4 regions of the Streptomyces sp. NPDC005551 genome follow, and region 2 is predicted to be linked to each of the others. Evidence: riboswitches for the same ligand, from Rfam matches in the RefSeq annotation. Region 2 holds a riboswitch; each other region holds the start of a gene.
The links. A riboswitch is a leader RNA that binds a small molecule or an ion and turns the genes downstream of it on or off. The one in region 2 is predicted to bind cyclic di-AMP.
Positions count from the first base shown of each region.

Region 1: linked by a shared signal. The riboswitch ahead of ACFYP4_RS12460 (M23 family metallopeptidase) and the one ahead of ACFYP4_RS25570 (transglycosylase family protein) in region 2 are both predicted to bind cyclic di-AMP.
Region 3: linked by a shared signal. The riboswitch ahead of ACFYP4_RS11870 (LysM peptidoglycan-binding domain-containing M23 family metallopeptidase) and the one ahead of ACFYP4_RS25570 (transglycosylase family protein) in region 2 are both predicted to bind cyclic di-AMP.
Region 4: linked by a shared signal. The riboswitch ahead of ACFYP4_RS17515 (C40 family peptidase) and the one ahead of ACFYP4_RS25570 (transglycosylase family protein) in region 2 are both predicted to bind cyclic di-AMP.

Region 1 covers NZ_JBIAJE010000004.1:20,794-24,984, forward strand. The annotation lists gene ACFYP4_RS12450 (PrsW family intramembrane metalloprotease) at 1-493, shown strand, start outside; gene ACFYP4_RS12455 (aldo/keto reductase) at 530-1,474, opposite strand; gene ACFYP4_RS12460 (M23 family metallopeptidase) at 1,540-2,589, opposite strand; cyclic di-AMP (ydaO/yuaA leader) riboswitch at 2,601-2,758, opposite strand; gene ACFYP4_RS12465 (PP2C family protein-serine/threonine phosphatase) at 3,015-4,191, opposite strand, start outside.
Region 2 covers NZ_JBIAJE010000009.1:84,659-88,849, reverse strand. The annotation lists gene ACFYP4_RS25580 (cytochrome P450) at 1-268, shown strand, start outside; gene ACFYP4_RS25575 (transglycosylase family protein) at 524-1,534, shown strand; cyclic di-AMP (ydaO/yuaA leader) riboswitch at 1,750-1,920, shown strand; gene ACFYP4_RS25570 (transglycosylase family protein) at 1,925-2,650, shown strand; gene eno (phosphopyruvate hydratase) at 3,011-4,191, shown strand, end outside.
Region 3 covers NZ_JBIAJE010000003.1:803,738-807,928, forward strand. The annotation lists gene ACFYP4_RS11860 (TetR/AcrR family transcriptional regulator) at 161-760, shown strand; gene ACFYP4_RS11865 (SGNH/GDSL hydrolase family protein) at 824-1,609, opposite strand; gene ACFYP4_RS11870 (LysM peptidoglycan-binding domain-containing M23 family metallopeptidase) at 1,880-2,734, opposite strand; cyclic di-AMP (ydaO/yuaA leader) riboswitch at 2,739-2,894, opposite strand; gene ACFYP4_RS11875 (phosphatase PAP2 family protein) at 3,402-3,908, opposite strand; gene mscL (large conductance mechanosensitive channel protein MscL) at 4,072-4,191, opposite strand, start outside.
Region 4 covers NZ_JBIAJE010000005.1:485,564-489,754, forward strand. The annotation lists gene ACFYP4_RS17500 (urease subunit alpha) at 1-916, opposite strand, end outside; gene ACFYP4_RS17505 (urease subunit beta) at 909-1,220, opposite strand; gene ACFYP4_RS17510 (urease subunit gamma) at 1,236-1,538, opposite strand; cyclic di-AMP (ydaO/yuaA leader) riboswitch at 2,236-2,432, shown strand; gene ACFYP4_RS17515 (C40 family peptidase) at 2,436-2,909, shown strand; gene ACFYP4_RS17520 (DUF6328 family protein) at 2,991-3,524, shown strand; gene ACFYP4_RS17525 (ATP-binding protein) at 3,568-4,020, opposite strand.

The DNA.
Region 1 (4,191 bases), on a different contig from region 2:
GCTGCTCACCTGGCTGGTCGTCTGGACCCGCCAGCGGGAGCTGCGCACGGTGCGCGCGGAACTGCCCGCCTACGCCGTCACCGGGTGGCTGGCCGCGCCCGAGCCGTTCGTGCTCGGCTCCATGCGCGCGCGGCGCCTCGCCCGCGACTACGCCAAGCACCACTTCGGCCGGGCCGCCGCGCGCTCCGTCGCCCAGTACGAGGCCTACGCGACCTCGCTCGCGTTCCTGCGGCACCGGGGACGCCGTGGCCACGCCGGCCCCGACTTCGTCGTACGGGAGAGGGAGCTGCTGCACGAGCTGTGGCGGCGCAGGGACGTCGCCCGCCCCTCCCTCGCGTACGCGGCCCGCGCCGCCGCGCCCCCGGTCGCACCCCCGTGGCCGCCGGTGCACGCGCCGGCGCACGCCCGGCCGTACGCCGGCCCCGCGGCGGCGTACCGCCCGCCCCACCCCGCGTACGACGCGTATCCGGCCTACAACCCCTACCGCTCGTGAGGCCGCAGGCAGGCCCGCAGGCCTGGCTGACAGGCCCTACGCCGACGCCCGCGTCAGCTCGGCCGACTCCGCGTCCGTGAGGGTCAGGTCGGCCACGCCCAGGAGCGCAGGGAGTTGCTCGGCCGTCCGCGCGGAGGCGAGCGGCGCGGCCACCGTGGGCCGGTCGGCGAGCCACGCCAGGGCGATGGTGGCGTGCGGGACGCCCCGGGACTCGGCGATCTCGTCCAGCGCGGCCAGCACGCGACGCCCGCGCTCGGTCTCCAGGTGCTTGCCTGCGCCCGCGGCCCGCGCGGAGTCGACCGTCGTACCGGGGCGGTACTTGCCGGTCAGGAAGCCGGAGGCGAGGGCGTAGTAGGGGACGGTGGCGAGGCCGGAACGGGAGGCGATCTCCTGGAGCGGGCCCTCGTAGGTGTCGCGCGAGACGAGGTTGTAGTGCGGCTGGAGGGCGACGTAGCGGGCGAGGCCCTCGCGGTCGGAGAACTCCAGGGACTCCTGGAGCCGCTCGGGCGAGATGTTGGAGGCGGCGACGGCGCGCACCTTGCCTGACCGCACCAGTTCGTCGAGGGTGCCGATGATCTCCTCGACCGGGACCGAGGGGTCGTCGTAGTGCGTGTAGTAGAGGTCGATGTAGTCCGTCCCCAGGCGGCGCAGCGACGCGTCGGCCGCGGCCCTGAGGGTGTCCGGGGACAGCCCCTTGTACGCGGGATGGGCACCGGCCTTGGTGGCCAGGACGATCTCGGAGCGGTTGCCGCGCGCGGCGAACCACCTGCCGATGACCGTCTCCGACTCGCCGCCCTCGTTGCCGGGTGCCCACGAGGAGTAGGTGTCGGCGGTGTCCACGAAGTTGCCGCCGGCTGCCGCGTACGCGTCCAGCACGGCGAAGGACGCGTCCTCGTCGGCGGTCCAGCCGAAGACGTTGCCGCCGAGGGCGAGCGGGAAGACCTCGAGGTCGGACGGGCCGAGCTTGCGGAGTGCGGTCATGGTGCATCTCAACACCGTTGACCGAGGTACGTATTCCGCAGGCCCGGCCGGGAGGGCCGCCTTGGTTACGGGTTGAGGCCCTTGCTCTGCAGCCAGGCCAGCGGGTCGACACCGCCGGCGCTGCCGCCCGGGTGCACCTCCATGTGCAGGTGAGGCCCGGTCACGTTGCCGGTCGCGCCGACCCGCCCGATGACCTCACCGGTGGAGACCTTCTGGCCCACGCCGGCGCTGATGGACGACTGGTGGCAGAGCCAGATCTCGGTGCCGTCGTCGAGGGTGAGGACCGTGCGGTAGCCGTACGCACCGGCCCAGCCGGCCTCGGTGACGGTGCCGCTGTGCACGGCTTTGATCAGCGTGCCGGTGGGCGCCGCGAAGTCGAGGCCGGTGTGGTGGCCGGAGGACCACATGGCACCGGCGTCACCGAAGTGCGAGGTCAGCGTGTACGAGGAGGTCGGCAGCGTGTAGCTCTTGGCGAGCTTGGCGAGGCGCTCGGCCTCCGCCTTCTCCTTGGCCTCCTGCTCCGCCTTCTTCTTGGCGGCGGCGGCCTTGGCCTCGGCCTCGTCCTGCGACTTGGCCGCTTCCTCGGCGGCCTTCTTCACGGCGGCGGCCTGCGCGGCCTCGGCGGCCTTGAGGTCGACCTGGTCCTGCTGCGACTCGGCCTGCTGCATGATGCGGGCACGCAGGGCCTCGCCCGCGCCGGCGGTGCCCTGGGCCGTGTCCGAGCCGGCGAGTCCGGCGGTGGTGAGCGGGGTGGCGGAGGCGGCCGTGGCGGGTTCGGCGGAGCCGTCCGATATCAGGTTCCTGGCCGAGTCGGCGACCGACGACAGGTCGGGCATCGAGATGGAGACCGGGGGCTTGCCGCTCTGCGCGGTGGCCATGCCGCCCGCGCCGACGGCGGCGATGACGCCGACGCCGAGGACGGTGGAGCTCCGGGCGAGTCCTCCGCCGCGCTGCTTGGAGACGCGGTGCCGGCCACGTACGGGACGGACGGAATCCGCGGTGGGATTCCACTCCTCCCAGGGGCCCTCGTCGTTGCCGTGGCCGTAGCCGAAGGTGTCGCTCTGCTTCTCACTCGGCGCGAACGAGGTGTTCTGGGCAGGCCGGTTGGACGCCACGTGGGCGCGCTCCTTTCCTTCCTTCTCGCCTACCGGGTTAGCTGACGGGTTCGGAGCAGGAAGGTCTCCTACGCGCGTCAACCAGGGTGCGCTGCACCGTGATAGACGCTCGATTCACCCCAAATTGGTGGTTCCCCGGTTCCCTTGCGGGATTCGGCGCGTGCGCACGGAGCCGTCTCTTGTGACGGCTGGGACGACCGCGCTGCGTTATCGAACGTTAATAGACGCGGGTCCCCTATTCCAAGCTGTTCCGACTGATCATTAACGTCTTCGTCACGGACTTACGGGTCACGAGCGGTGAAAACCGGGCGAGTTGACCGTGAGTCGTAAACCTCAAAAGAGTTGACGATGCGTCAGCTGTTATGCGCAGTGATCCCGCCCGGTCACCTCGGGTGACGGCGGGCCCTGAACGCCGCGCCGGACACTCACGACCGCCGGACGGCGAGCAGCGCCAGGTCGTCCGTCGTCCCGTCCCCGGTGTGCCGGTGCACGTCCTTGATGAGGGCCGAGAGCAGGGCGTCCGGGTCGCGGAAGGCCCGCCCGGCGAGCCGCTCCGCCGGGTCGTAGAACCGCCCCTGGGGGTCGCGCGCCTCCGACAGCCCGTCCGTGTAGAGGAGCAGGGTGGCTCCGGCCCGGAACGCGACCACCGTGGCGCGGTCGGGCCACGTGCCGAGCTCGCCCATCCCGAGCGGCAGCGCGGGCTCCGGTGCCTCCAGCGTGCGCAGGGTGCCGTCCGCGTGCAGGAGCAGCGGCGGGGGATGGCCGCGGTTCAGGAGGCGCACGACGCCGTCCCCGTGCGCGACCTCCGCGAGGACGGCCGTCGTGAACCCCTCGAAGGCGTCGAGCCCGTCGCGCCGTGTCCCCTCCCGCGCCAGCGCCCGCTCCAGCCGCTGGGCGACCGCCTCCAGCGTCGACTCGTGCTCGGCAGCCTCCCGGAAGGCCCCGATGACGACGGCGACCGCCGTCACCGCCCCCATGCCCTTGCCCCGCACATCCCCGACGACCAGCCGCACGCCGTACGGGGAATCCTGCACCGCGTACAGGTCACCGCCGATGAACGCGTCGGCCTGCGCGGCCTCGTACCGCGCGGCCACCTCGAGCCCGCCGATCCGCTCCTCCGGGCGCGGCAGTACGGCGCGCTGTGCGGCCTCGGCGATCTCGCGCGCGGAGGCGAGCCGTTCGTCGGAGCGCCGGACGAGGATGTTGATGAGGACGGCCAGGACGGTGACGGTGGCGACGGTGACCAGTTCGGTGATCGCGTCGACGCGCAGCACGATGCCGAGTTCGAGGTGGACGGAGAGGACGGCGGCGAGCGCGGCGAGACCGGTGAGGACCGTGCCGCGCAGCGAGAAGAGCGGAGCGGCGACCAGGGGTGCGGCCGTGAAGAAGGGGGCCGCGGTGAACTGTGACGGCGTGAGGAGGTCGTAGACGATCCCGGCCGCGACGAGCAGCGCGGGCAGGGCCCGGAGGAAGCGGCGCGCGGACGAGATCCGCCGGGCGACGGGCTCGGCGGACGTGGGCGGCGCGGCGTTCCCGAGGCCGGGATCCGGCACCGGATCCCCGGGCAGCCGCCCCCCGGCCCGCTCGCGCCCCTCGGGAACC
Region 2 (4,191 bases):
CGCCGACCGCGACCCCGAGCGCTTCGGGCAGCCGGACACGCTGGACCTCTCCCGGCGCGACAACCAGCACCTCGGCTACGGGCACGGCATCCACTACTGCCTCGGCGCGCCCCTCGCCCGGCTGGAGGGGCAGACCGCCCTCGCGACGCTCCTCACCCGCCTGCCGGACCTGCGCCTCAAGGGCGATCCGGCGGACCTGCGCTGGCGCGGCGGTCTCATCATGCGCGGACTGCGGACGCTCCCGGTGGAGTTCACCCCTTCGCGGTAGGCAAGGCCGGCGGACCCTCGGCGGGCCCGCGACGGAGGGGCGCATTGCGCTCGCAACAGGCGCACACCGGTGGAGTTCACGCCCGGCGGTACGCGGGCGCGGACCCGTCAAACATGACGCACCGTCAATACTGTGATCTTCACGTGATCTGCGCTGCATCGACTTGTGACAAGCGTTCGACTGCCGATACGTTCACGCATCAACGCGATGGATCTTCCGTCGCGCCTGTCATCGCTGTCTTCGAAAGGCCACCGCATGCTCTCCGGGAACGGTCGTCACCGTCGCCCCCGCCAGGCTCCGGCGCTCATCGTCGCGGCAGGAGTCACCGGATCGGCCATCGCGATCCCGTTGCTCGGTGCCACCGGCGCGAGTGCCGCGGACGGCACCACCTGGGACCGGGTCGCGGAGTGCGAGAGCGGCGGTTCGTGGAGTGCCGACAACGCCAACGGCTACTACGGCGGCCTGCAGATGACCCAGGAGAACTGGGACAAGTACGGCGGCCTCGCGTACGCGCCGAGCCCCGACGAGGCCAGTCGCTCGCAGCAGATAGCCGTCGCCGAGAAGGTTCTCGACGGGCAGGGCCTGGCCGCCTGGCCCACCTGCGGACCGCTCTCGGGCCTCAGCAAGAACTCGGCGTCCGTCGAGGTCGACACCGGCGTCGCCGAGGACTCCTCCGCGTCGTCGGCCTCCCCCTCGCCCGATTCGTCCCCGTCGAGCGACTCGCCCGTTTCGGGCGGCTTGTCGACCGGCGGCTCCACCGTCAAGCCCTCCCCGGCGGCGTCCGGCAAGGCGGCGGCCTCCGGGACGCCGTCGAAGGCCGACGAGGATGCCACCGCCTCCCCCGAGTCCGGCAGCAAGGACGGCGGCAAGGGCGACGGCAAGGCTGCCGGGAAGGGTGCCGGGAAGGCAAAGGCTGACGACTCGGACAAGTCCGGGCAGACCGCTGGCTCTTCGGAGGCCACCGCCGCGTCCGGGAGCGAGGGCACCGGCACCGGCCGGCACCGCGGCCCCAGTGCCGACGCCGACGCGTCCGCCGGAGGCGAGGAGACCCCCTCCGGCCGTCACGCCTCGCGCGGCTCCGCCGCTCCCGGCGACGCCGCGGAGGGCTCGTACACCGTCCGCCTCGGCGACAGTCTCACGAGCATCGCCGACTCCCTTGCCGTGCAGGGCGGATGGAACGAGCTCTACACGGAGAACGAGAAGACGGTCGGCGCCGACCCGGATGTCATCCTTCCCGGTCAGAGCCTTGAGGTCGCAGGAGACTAAGCGGGCGTCAGATGGCGAATCAGGTACAAAACAACGCCAGTTCGCGTCATGTTTCGCACCGCAATGTCCGGTTTGACGGAGTGAGACATGGGTCTCAGAAACCCTGATCATCTTTGAAATTCCGGCGGCCGCGTGTCTACGGTCGTGATCGCTCGCTACAGCGGGCCCCGACGGTCGCAACGCCGAATCCTGCCAGTGGCCGTCCGGGAACAGTCGTCGCGCAAGCGCCGTAGGCAGGAGCGGGGGACCCAAGGTAAGTGCCGGGCCCGGGAGTCGAGAGACACCCGGGAACGGCTTGGGGTGGAGTCGGACGCCAGAGGCGGACGACCGGGCACTCACCCGCCCGAACCCGACAGCTCACCTCGCAGGCGTCGGTGAGGGGATCACTTCATGCTGCGTAACAACAAGGCCAAGCACCGCCGCCCGTCCAAGGCCACCCGTGTCGCCGCGCTCGCCGGTGTCACCGGTGTCGCCATCGCCGCTCCGCTGATGGCGGCCGGCAGCGCCTCCGCCGCCAGCACCTCCGAATGGGACGCCGTCGCCCAGTGCGAGTCCGGCGGCAACTGGTCGATCAACACCGGCAACGGTTACTACGGCGGCCTGCAGTTCTCCGCCTCCACCTGGTCCGCCTACGGCGGCTCGGCCTACGCCTCCACCGCCGACAAGGCCTCCAAGGCCCAGCAGATCGCCGTCGGCGAGAAGGTGCTCGCCGCGCAGGGCAAGGGTGCCTGGCCGACCTGCGGCACCGGCCTGTCCGGCGCCTCGACCGGCGGCGCGTCGACCGACACCGGCTCCGGTTCCAACTCTGCCTCCGGCTCCGGCTCGCAGAGCACGGCCCAGCCGGCCCAGCCGCAGCAGCAGGCCCCGCAGGCGCAGGACCAGCGTGCCTCGCGCTCCTCGGAGCGGGAGACGGCCAAGAAGACCGTCGAGACCCCGACCGGCAAGAAGGTCGAGAAGGGTGACGGCGAGTACAAGGTCGTCAAGGGCGACACCCTCAGCTCGATCGCCGCGGACAAGAAGGTCAAGGGCGGCTGGCAGAAGCTGTTCAAGCTGAACAAGGACATCATCGACGATGCCGACTTCATCTTCCCGGGCCAGCAGCTCCACCTCAGCTGACCCCGGCCGGCAACGGGCTCACAGCTGAACCACGGCCCTCCCTCATCCGGGGACTCCACCATGGAGTCCCCGTGCGGGCCACCCCCGCCCCCACGGGCTCCCCGCTCCGGTGCGTGTTCCCCCGTACGCACCGGAGCGGGGTTTTTCATGGACGTGCCGCGGGCCGCTCAGAAGCGGTTGCCTGTACGGGGCAGGTTTTTGTTCCGTTCGGAAACAATTTACTCTCGGTTCTGTCCATGGGGTGGTCGACCGGCTGGCCGATCCCCCGGAGCCGGTTAGGCTCATGTCGCGGAGCCGACCGCGGCTCCGTGCAGTTGGGGCCAAGGAGCTCCGCGTACCCGCGTCACATCCCAGAAGGAGATGCTCGTGCCGTCCATCGACGTCGTCGTAGCCCGGGAAATCCTCGACTCGCGAGGGAACCCCACCGTCGAGGTCGAGGTCGGCCTCGACGACGGCAGCACGGGTCGTGCCGCCGTCCCGTCCGGCGCCTCCACCGGTGCCTTCGAGGCCATCGAGCTGCGCGACGGTGACCCCAACCGCTACCACGGCAAGGGTGTCGAGAAGGCCGTCCTCGCGGTCATCGAGCAGATCGGCCCGGAGCTCGTCGGCTACGACGCCACCGAGCAGCGCCTGATCGACCAGGCGATGTTCGACCTGGACGCCACCGACAACAAGGGCTCGCTGGGCGCCAACGCCATCCTCGGCGTCTCCCTGGCCGTCGCGCACGCCGCCTCCGAGGCCAGCGACCTGCCGCTGTTCCGCTACCTGGGCGGCCCGAACGCGCACCTGCTGCCCGTCCCGATGATGAACATCCTGAACGGCGGCTCGCACGCCGACTCGAACGTCGACATCCAGGAGTTCATGATCGCGCCGATCGGCGCGGAGTCCTTCTCCGAGGCGCTGCGCTGGGGCGCCGAGGTCTACCACACCCTCAAGAAGGTGCTGAAGACCAAGGGCCTGTCCACCGGCCTCGGCGACGAGGGCGGCTTCGCCCCGAACCTGGAGTCCAACCGCGCCGCGCTCGACCTCATCATCGAGGCCATCAAGCAGGCCGGTTACGTCCCCGGTGAGCAGATCGCGCTCGCGCTCGACGTCGCCGCGTCCGAGTTCTACAAGGACGGCGCGTACGAGTTCGAGGGCAAGTCCCGCTCGGCCGCCGAGATGACCGAGTACTACGAGGAGCTCGTCTCCGCGTACCCGCTGGTCTCCATCGAGGACCCGCTGTACGAGGACGACTGGGCCGGCTGGAAGGTCATCACCGACAAGCTGGGCGACAAGGTCCAGATCGTCGGCGACGACCTCTTCGTCACCAACCCGGAGCGCCTGGCCCGCGGCATCGAGGAGGGCTCCGCCAACGCCCTGCTCGTCAAGGTCAACCAGATCGGCTCGCTGACCGAGACGCTGGACGCCGTCGAGCTGGCCCAGCGCAACGGCTTCAAGTGCATGATGTCCCACCGCTCCGGCGAGACCGAGGACGTCACCATCGCCGACCTCGCCGTCGCGGTGAACTGCGGCCAGATCAAGACCGGCGCCCCGGCCCG
Region 3 (4,191 bases), on a different contig from region 2:
GAGCGGAGCACGCGTCCAGCCCGAGCAGGGCCGGTGTCGGCGTCAGCGGCGTCGGTGTCGGTGTCGGCGCAGCTCACGCGTTCACGGTGAGGCCGGGCCGGCGTCCGGGGTGCGCCGCGCGACGGATTAGGGTTGCCGCGTGGCGAGAGTGCGGTTGAGTGTGGTCCAGCGGCGCGAGGAGATGCTGCGGGCCGCCATCGGACAGATCGAGGCGCGCGGTGTCGCGGCCGTGCGCATCGCGGACGTGGCCGCGGCGCTCGGGGTGAGCAACGCGCTGGTGCTCTACCACTTCTCGACCAAGGAGAAACTGGTCGCCGAGGCGTTCGCGTTCGCCGCCGAGGACGACCTCGCCCGGCTCCGCAAGCTGCTGGGCCGGCGCACGTCGGCGCTTCGGCGGCTGCGGGCGGCCGTCCGCTGGTACGCGCCGACCGGCCAGGCCAAGGGCTGGCGGCTGTGGATCGAGGGCTGGGCGGTGGCCCTGCGCGAGCCGGGGCTGCGCGAGGTCACTCAGCACCTCGACCGGCAGTGGAAGGCCGCGCTCGCCGAGGTGATCGCGGAGGGCGTGGCCGCGGGCGAGTTCCGCTGCCCGGATGCCATGGACGCGGCCCTGCGGCTCACGGCCCTGCTGGACGGTCTCGCCGTGCAGATGACGGCCTACCCCGGCGCCGTGTCGCGGGCGCGCACCCGGGCATGGGTGGACGAGGCCCTCGCCCGCGAACTGGGCCTGGATCGCGAGGCGTTGACGTCACCGCCCGGCTGAGCCGCCGGCTGACCCGCCGTACCGGGCGCACCGCCCGCGCGGCGGGGGCCTCTGCCCGGTTCCTCACACCGCCGGTGCGATCCGCAGCTTGATGTCGTCCGGTGACAGGCTGCCCTTGGCCGCCACGTGGTCCCCGGAGGACTGGCCGCGCAGTCGGCGGCCGATCCAGGGCACCAGGTACTCGCGCGCCCACTGGATGTTGTCGCGGCGCACCTCGAAGGTGCCGCGCGGCGGCAGCGGGGGCCACGGCTGGTCCGGGTCCGCCGGGACCTCCAGGCCGAGGACCTGGCCGGCCCGCAGGGCGACCCGGGTGTGTCCCTCGGGCGACAGGTGGAGGCGGTCGCCGTCCCAGGCGCGCCGGTCCTGGATGGTCTTGAGCGACCACAGGTCCAGCACCGGGCAGCCGTAACGGTCGGCGATGGCCCGCACATGCCCGTTGTACGTGGCGATCTTGCCGCGCAGATGCCTGAGCACGGGCATGGTGCGGGTGTCGAACCCGGTGGTGACCATGACGGTGCCGACGGCCGAGGCGAGGTCGGCGACCGCGCGCTCGAAGCGCTCGGCGACCTCGTCGGGGTCGGTGCCCGGCCGGAGGATGTCGTTGCCGCCCGCGCAGAACGAGACGAGGTCCGGCGCCAGTTCCTTGGCCTGCCGGAGCTGGCCCTCGACGATCTGGTCGAGCAGTTTCCCGCGTACGGCGAGGTTGGTGTAGCCGAAGTCGCCCTCGGGACGCCGGTCGGCGAGCAGTACCGCGAACCGGTCGGCCCAGCCGACGAAGGCCCCGTCCGGACCGGGATCGCCGACGCCTTCGGTGAAGCTGTCCCCCACCGCCACGTACGACCCGATCACTGATCTGTTGTCACTCTTCGAATCGTCTGCCACATCGGCCCATGATTCCCCTCCGATGTGAGCTACGCGACCGTAGGAAGGGGTTGACGGCTGGTGAGATAAGCCACTCGTCAAGTGTTGGTCAACCTCGGAATAAGGCGGTGCGCAGGGGCGGTTGACGAGCCTCAACGCCCGGAAGCGCGGGCTCCGCACACCTCGTCGCCGGCGCCGTGCGCGCCGAAGGCCGGACCCCGGGGATCGGGGTCCGGCCTTCGGCGGCGTGTGCGGGCGTCAGCCGACGGAGACGCCGTGGGCGCGCAGGTACGCGATGGGGTCCACGTCCGAGCCGTAGTCCGGGGTGGTGCGGATCTCGAAGTGCAGGTGCGGTCCGGTGACGTTGCCGGTCGCGCCGGACAGGCCTATCTGCTGGCCGCCGGTCACGGTCTGCCCGGCTGAGACCGACAGCGAGGACAGGTGGGCGTACTGGGAGTACAGGCCGTCGGTGTGCCGGATGACGACCTGGTTGCCGTACGCGCCGCCCCAGCCGGCCGAGACGACGGTGCCGGGTCCGACGGCCTTGAGGGAGGTGCCGGTCGGGACCACGAAGTCGACACCGGTGTGGTAGCCGCTGGACCACATGCTGCCCGCGGTCTTGTAGGCGGTGCCGACGGTGGCGCCCGCGACCGGCATGGTGTAGCCGGAGCTGCTGGTGGCCGCGGCCGGAGCGGCCTTCGTCTTCGTCGTCTGGGTGGTCTTGCCGGACGACGGGGCGGCGGGGGACGCGGCCTTGCCGCCGAGCGTCAGCTTCAGACCCGGGTGGATCAGTGCCGGATCGCCCCCGATGACCGCGCGGTTGTCCTGGTAGAGCTTCTTCCAGCCGCCGGCGACGTGCTGCGTGTCGGCGATCTTCGCGAGGGAGTCGCCTGCCTTGACCGCGTAGGTCTTCGTCGCGACCTTCTGGGCGGCGGCCGGCGCGGCGGCGGCCTTCTCCGGAGCGGCGGAGACGGCGGCCGCGGGAGTCGCGGCCTGGGCGCCCGCGGCTCCCATCAGGGGCAGGGCGAGTGCGGCGCCACCGGTGCCGACGACGGCTATCGAGCGGGTGAGGCGCAGGGACTTGGGACGGCGGTGCTTACCCTTCGCGGGCATGGTGCATTCCTCTCCGGCGCCTGCGAGGTCAGCTGTCGGGTGCGAGCTGGAGATGCCCGGCCGCGTTGCGCGCGGCTCAACCCCTAGCCTGTCCGGAGACCGGAACAGGCGTCGTACCTGTGGGTCCCCCGCTCCTGCCGTGGACGGGTGAGTGTGCGGGATTCCGGGCGGCGGCAGGATTGGGCGTCCGTCCGGAGTGAGGGTGAACGTAGGCGACATGAGAGGGCGTCGACAACCTTGTGGGTTTTCTGTGCGCACCCATTTCTTGATCGATGTCCGGATTGCCGGTCACTGTCCGTCGACGAGTGATCTTTCCGGGTCCGCAATCGCTTGGTAATCCCGAAGACTTGAGAAACCGGGCTGACGACGCATTGTCACCGGTATGACGCTGCTCACGCGCCACTCCGCCAGGAGGCCTTGCTGATGCACCAGTTGGGACTCATGCCTCTAAATGGGACAGAAGGTTCAGACGGCACGTTGAAGGACATCTGCCGCAGGGTGTCCGGTGGTCGGCGCCTGACGGCTGACGGCTGACGGCTGACGGCTGACGGCTGACGGGACAAAACGAACGGCGACGGCGGGCCGCTCATGGAGACGCGGCCCGCCGAGGGGTCGGACGGCCACCCGCACCGAGGCGGCCACGGTGGGGAGCGGTGCTCCCCGGGGCTCACCGCAGCAGACGCAGCGCCAGCCGGGGGCTCTTGCGCACCAGAGCTGCCGCGGCCAGGCCGATCACCGCTCCGGCCGCGACGTCGGACGGATAGTGGGCGCCGGTGTGCACCCGCTCGGTGGCCACCATCGCGGCCGGAACCGCACACACGGCGCCCGCCAGGGGCCACACCGCCGCCACCGCGGCGGTGAACCCCACGCCCGCGGCGGTGTGCCCGGAGGGGAACGAGGAGGAGTCGGGCCGCTCGTGCACGTCCTCGTGCGAGATCCATTCCTTCGGCGGCCGCTCCCGCTCGCACACCTGCTTGAGCACGGCGTTGGACACCAGCTCCGCCACGGCCATGCTCGCCAGTCCCGCGACAGCGGCCCGACGGCCTCTCCAGCCCGCCAGGGACATGACGGCGGCGGCACCCCACCACAGCTTGGTGTGCTGGGCGGCGTCCTCCACCGCCGGCAGCACGCGCCGCGCACAGTCCGACTGCCACCCGGCGACCCGCCGCGTCAACCGATGATCCTTTTCACGAAAGTCAGCCCATGCGTTCATGGGCTGCGACTTCCCGCCCGGGACGAGTCGTAACAGGCGTCGGCCCGGCTTCCGCGCGGCAGCTCGGACCGAGCGTCCTGGACGGGGCAGCCTGCGTGCCGCCCCGCCCGACAGACCGGCGCTCTCACCGGTCCTGACGAGCCGGTACGGTGCCGTCCGCAGCCGCCGGTACGGTGCCGTCCGCAGCCGACTGGGCCGTCACCTGGGCGGGGAGCGCCGGCAGCGGACTGGTGCAGGAGGCGCA
Region 4 (4,191 bases), on a different contig from region 2:
TGGTGGAGCTGGGCAGCACGTGCGGCTCGGAGACCACGGTCATGATGTCCGGCGCGTGACCGCCGCCCGCACCCTCGGTGTGGTACGCGTGGATCGTGCGGCCGGCGATGGCGGCGAGGGTGTCGCCCACGAACCCGGCCTCGTTGAGGGTGTCCGTGTGGATGGCGATCTGGACGCCGGTCTGCTCGGCGACGGTGAGCGAGGCGTCGATGACGGCCGGGGTGGAGCCCCAGTCCTCGTGCAGCTTCAGTCCGAGGGCGCCGCCGCGGATCTGGGACAGCATCGCCTCGTGCGAGACGGTGTTGCCCTTGCCGAGCAGGCCGATGTTGAGCGGGTACCGCTCCATCGCCTCCAGCATCCGGGCCAGGTGCCAGGGGCCGGGGGTGACGGTGGTCGCCTTGGAGCCCTCGGCCGGTCCGGTACCGCCGCCGACCAGCGTGGTGATACCGGCCGCCAGCGCCTCGTCGGCGATCTGCGGGCAGATGAAGTGGACGTGCGCGTCGATGGCGCCGGCCGTGAGGATCCGCCCGTTGCCCGCGACGATCTCGGTCTCGGGGCCGATGACGAGGTCCGGGTGGACGCCGTCCATCGTGTCGGGGTTGCCCGCCTTGCCGATGCCGGTGATCCGGCCGTCGCGGATGCCGACGTCGGCCTTGACGACGCCCCAGTGGTCGATGATCACGGCTCCCGTGATCACCGTGTCCGGGGTGCCGTCCGCGCGCGTGGCGCGCGCCTGGCCCATGGACTCGCGGATGACCTTGCCGCCGCCGAACACCGCCTCGTCGCCGGCGCGGCCGGGACCGCCGCAGCGGTCCTCCTCGATCTCGACGAGCAGATCGGTGTCGGCGAGCCGGATCCGGTCGCCGGTGGTGGGCCCGAACAGATCGGCGTACGCGGCACGCGAGATCTCAGGCATCGAGGGCACCTCCGGTCTCACCGCGCAGGCCGGGCACCACCCGGGCACCGGCGAGCGGAACGAGTTCGACGTCGACGGGGATACCGGGCTCGAAGCGCACGGCGGTGCCCGCGGCCACGTTCAGCCGCCTGCCGCGGGCGGCGGCGCGGTCGAAGTCCAGACCCGGGTTGGCCTCGGCGAAGTGGTAGTGGGAGCCGACCTGGACGGGGCGGTCGGCGGAGTTGAGGACGGTCAGCCGGGTGACCTCGCGGCCTTCGTTGAAGGCGACGGGCCCGTCGGCGAACAGGATCTCTCCGGGGATCATCGGGCCGCTCCCCCGTCAGACGATCGGGTCGTGGACGGTGACGAGCTTGGTGCCGTCCGGGAAGGTCGCCTCCACCTGGACGTCGTGGATCATCTCGGGGATGCCCTCCATGACGTCGTCCCGGGTGAGCAGCCTGCGCCCGGAGGCCATGAGCTCGGCGACGGTACGGCCGTCACGGGCGCCTTCCAGGAGGTGCGAGGTGATGAGGGCGACGGCCTCGGGGTGGTTCAGTCTCAGCCCGCGGGCCCGGCGCTTCTCGGCCACGTCGGCGGCCACGTGGATCAGCAGCCTCTCTTGCTCGTGCGGGGTCAGTTGCACGGCGTCCCACCTCACAGTCCTCGCCCGGACCGTGCGGGGTCCGGTTGCCGCAGCCACCGCGACGGGATAGGTGTAACACACAGGCAGATTGGGCGGTCAGGCTCAATCCGGATAAGGAAACCCCTGGTGGCGTGGATCGGCAGGCTAGTTGGACGGAGTTTCAACTACGTTAACCAGCTCTTGATCCGCTCATGACCCCCGGCTGGGCCGGCCCTGCCCGTCGGGCACCGCACGCGCCCACTCCGATGGACCAACGGGGCGGAAGCGAAGTCCACGCGCCGCCCGTGGAGCGGACCGTACGGATCCGCGGAGGCGAACGACGGGCCTCCCGCGTCACCTTGCCGCCGACGGCGGACACCCGGCGCGCCGTCGCCCGGGGCCGGCGGGCGCCGGCTTCGCGCGGCGTCCGGTCCGGGACACAAACGCACCAAACGGCGTACCCCCCAACGGCGTAGACGCACCCCCGGTCATAGACCCCCTCAACTTGCGCAACGCGTGGAGAGCCGGGGCGGAATGAAGCGTTCCGCCGCAGGTGCGGGCTTGGTCGACACCCCCAACTTCCGTTCGAAACAGGGGGTGTCCACCCGAACGGGTGAGTGGTGAGTAACCCCACAAATCTCCGATTCCGTTCGGATTTTCGGACTTCCATGAGTGAAGATCCCTGCGACGACAAGCCCCCGCCGAAGCGGCGGGGCGATCCGGGCGGACGCCGAGTCCTGCCGCCGCCCGGATGACCGGTCGACAGAAGTGGATCGGCAGGAGTGGAGGACCCAGCACGACGGGCCGCCGGAGAGATCCGGGCGGTCCTTGGGGTGAAGCCGCACATCGCGGCCGGGCTACTTCGCCAGCCCGAATCCGACAGGTCATCCTTCACAGGCGGCTGACGAAGGGTTGCGCATGACTGCGCTCAATCGTGTCCCGTCGCTGTGGACCCGGGCCGGTACGGCCTCGGCCCTCACCATCGCCGCCGTCGGCGGCAGCCTCGTGGTCCCCGGCGCCGCATCCGACGCCGCCGCGGCCACATCGGCGACGAAGGCGCTTCAAATCGCGGCCTCCAAGAAAGGTGCCCCGTACAAGTACGGCGCGACGGGGCCGCGCCGCTTCGACTGCTCCGGGCTCACGCTCTACTCGTACAAGAAGGCCGGCAAGAAGCTGCCTCGTACGGCCGCGGCGCAGTACAACAAGACCAACCACGTCTCCGCCTCGCACCGCAGGGCGGGAGACCTCGTGTTCTTCCATTCGGGCCGGAACGTGTACCACGTCGGCATCTACGCCGGGAAGGGACGGATCTGGCACTCCCCGAAGACCGGGGAGGTCGTGAAGCTCACGAAGATCTGGACGAAGAGCGTCTGGTACGGCCGGGTCGGCTGACCGGCTCCCTCCGGGGGCGGCGGCGGGCGCCGCCGCCCCCGGAGGGCGTGACCATGGCCGGAAACGGATACTCGTCCGCCCATGGACGACCGACACCCTCGATCCGCGCGGAACGAGACGCCCCCGGAGCGCGCCGACCGCAACTTCGCCGAGCTGCTCCAGGAGCTGCGCGTCGTCCAGACCGGCGTGCAGATCCTCTTCGCCTTCCTGCTGACCCTGGCGTTCACCCAGCGGTTCCCGACCCTCGACACGGTGCAGCGCGTCACGTACGTCACCACGCTGCTGCTCGCCGTGCTGGCCGCCGCGCTCTTCGTGGCCCCGGCGGCCCTGCACCGGTCGCTGTTCCAGCAGAACGCCAAGGCCACCATCGTGCGGGTCTCCTCCCATCTGGCCACGGCCGGGCTGTGCGTCCTGATGCTGGCGTTCACCGGCTCCGTCCTGCTCGTCGTCGACGTGACCCTGGGCAGGGGCGGCGGAATCGCCGCGGCGGCGGGCACGCTGGTCGTCTGCGCGGCGCTGTGGGGCGTCCTGCCCCGGCTCGTGCGGCGCGCCCTCCGGGCGAAAGGGGCTCCCTCGGGGACCCGGGAGCACGAAGGTCCGGGCCGGCGCCCGTGAGGGCCGCCACGGCCCCCGGCGGCGCGGCTGCGGGGTGGCGGTGTCAAGGTTCCCGGCCCGGCGTCACCGGCCGGGCCGGGAGGGACCACGGCAGCTCGATCACGACCGTCTTGCCGCCCTCGCGGGTGGGCCGCACGCTCAGCCTGCCGCCGCACTCGGCGGTCAGCCAGCGGATGATGACCAGTCCCCGGCCGTTGTCCTGCTGGACGGCGGCGGGCAGTCGCTTCGGGAACCGCGGGTGGCTGTCGGTGACTCCGATGCGCAGCTGTTCGTCACGCTCGAGCGCGACGTCCACGGTGAAGGTCGGAGACTGCCCGAGGGTGTGCTGGACGGCGTTGGTGGCGAGCTCGGACACGATCAGGCGTACGGTCTCGGCGGCCTCCGTGCCACTCGGCAGGCCCCAGTCGGCGAGGACACCGATGACGTAGGTCCGGGCCGCGCAGACCGATGCGGGATCGCTCGGGAGAGTGACGGATGCTTCCTGGTGATCTGCCATGGCGACGTCGTCCCTTTCCCACGGGACCCGTAGTCCGACACGGAGCGGATGATTCGAGTACGGTCCCGGACCGGTGCTTCGCGCCAGACTGCCATCGCCGCACCCGTCGCGGGCGCGATCCACCGGGATGTGCATATATCTGTCGCTCGATGCGGTGAACTCCACGCGAAC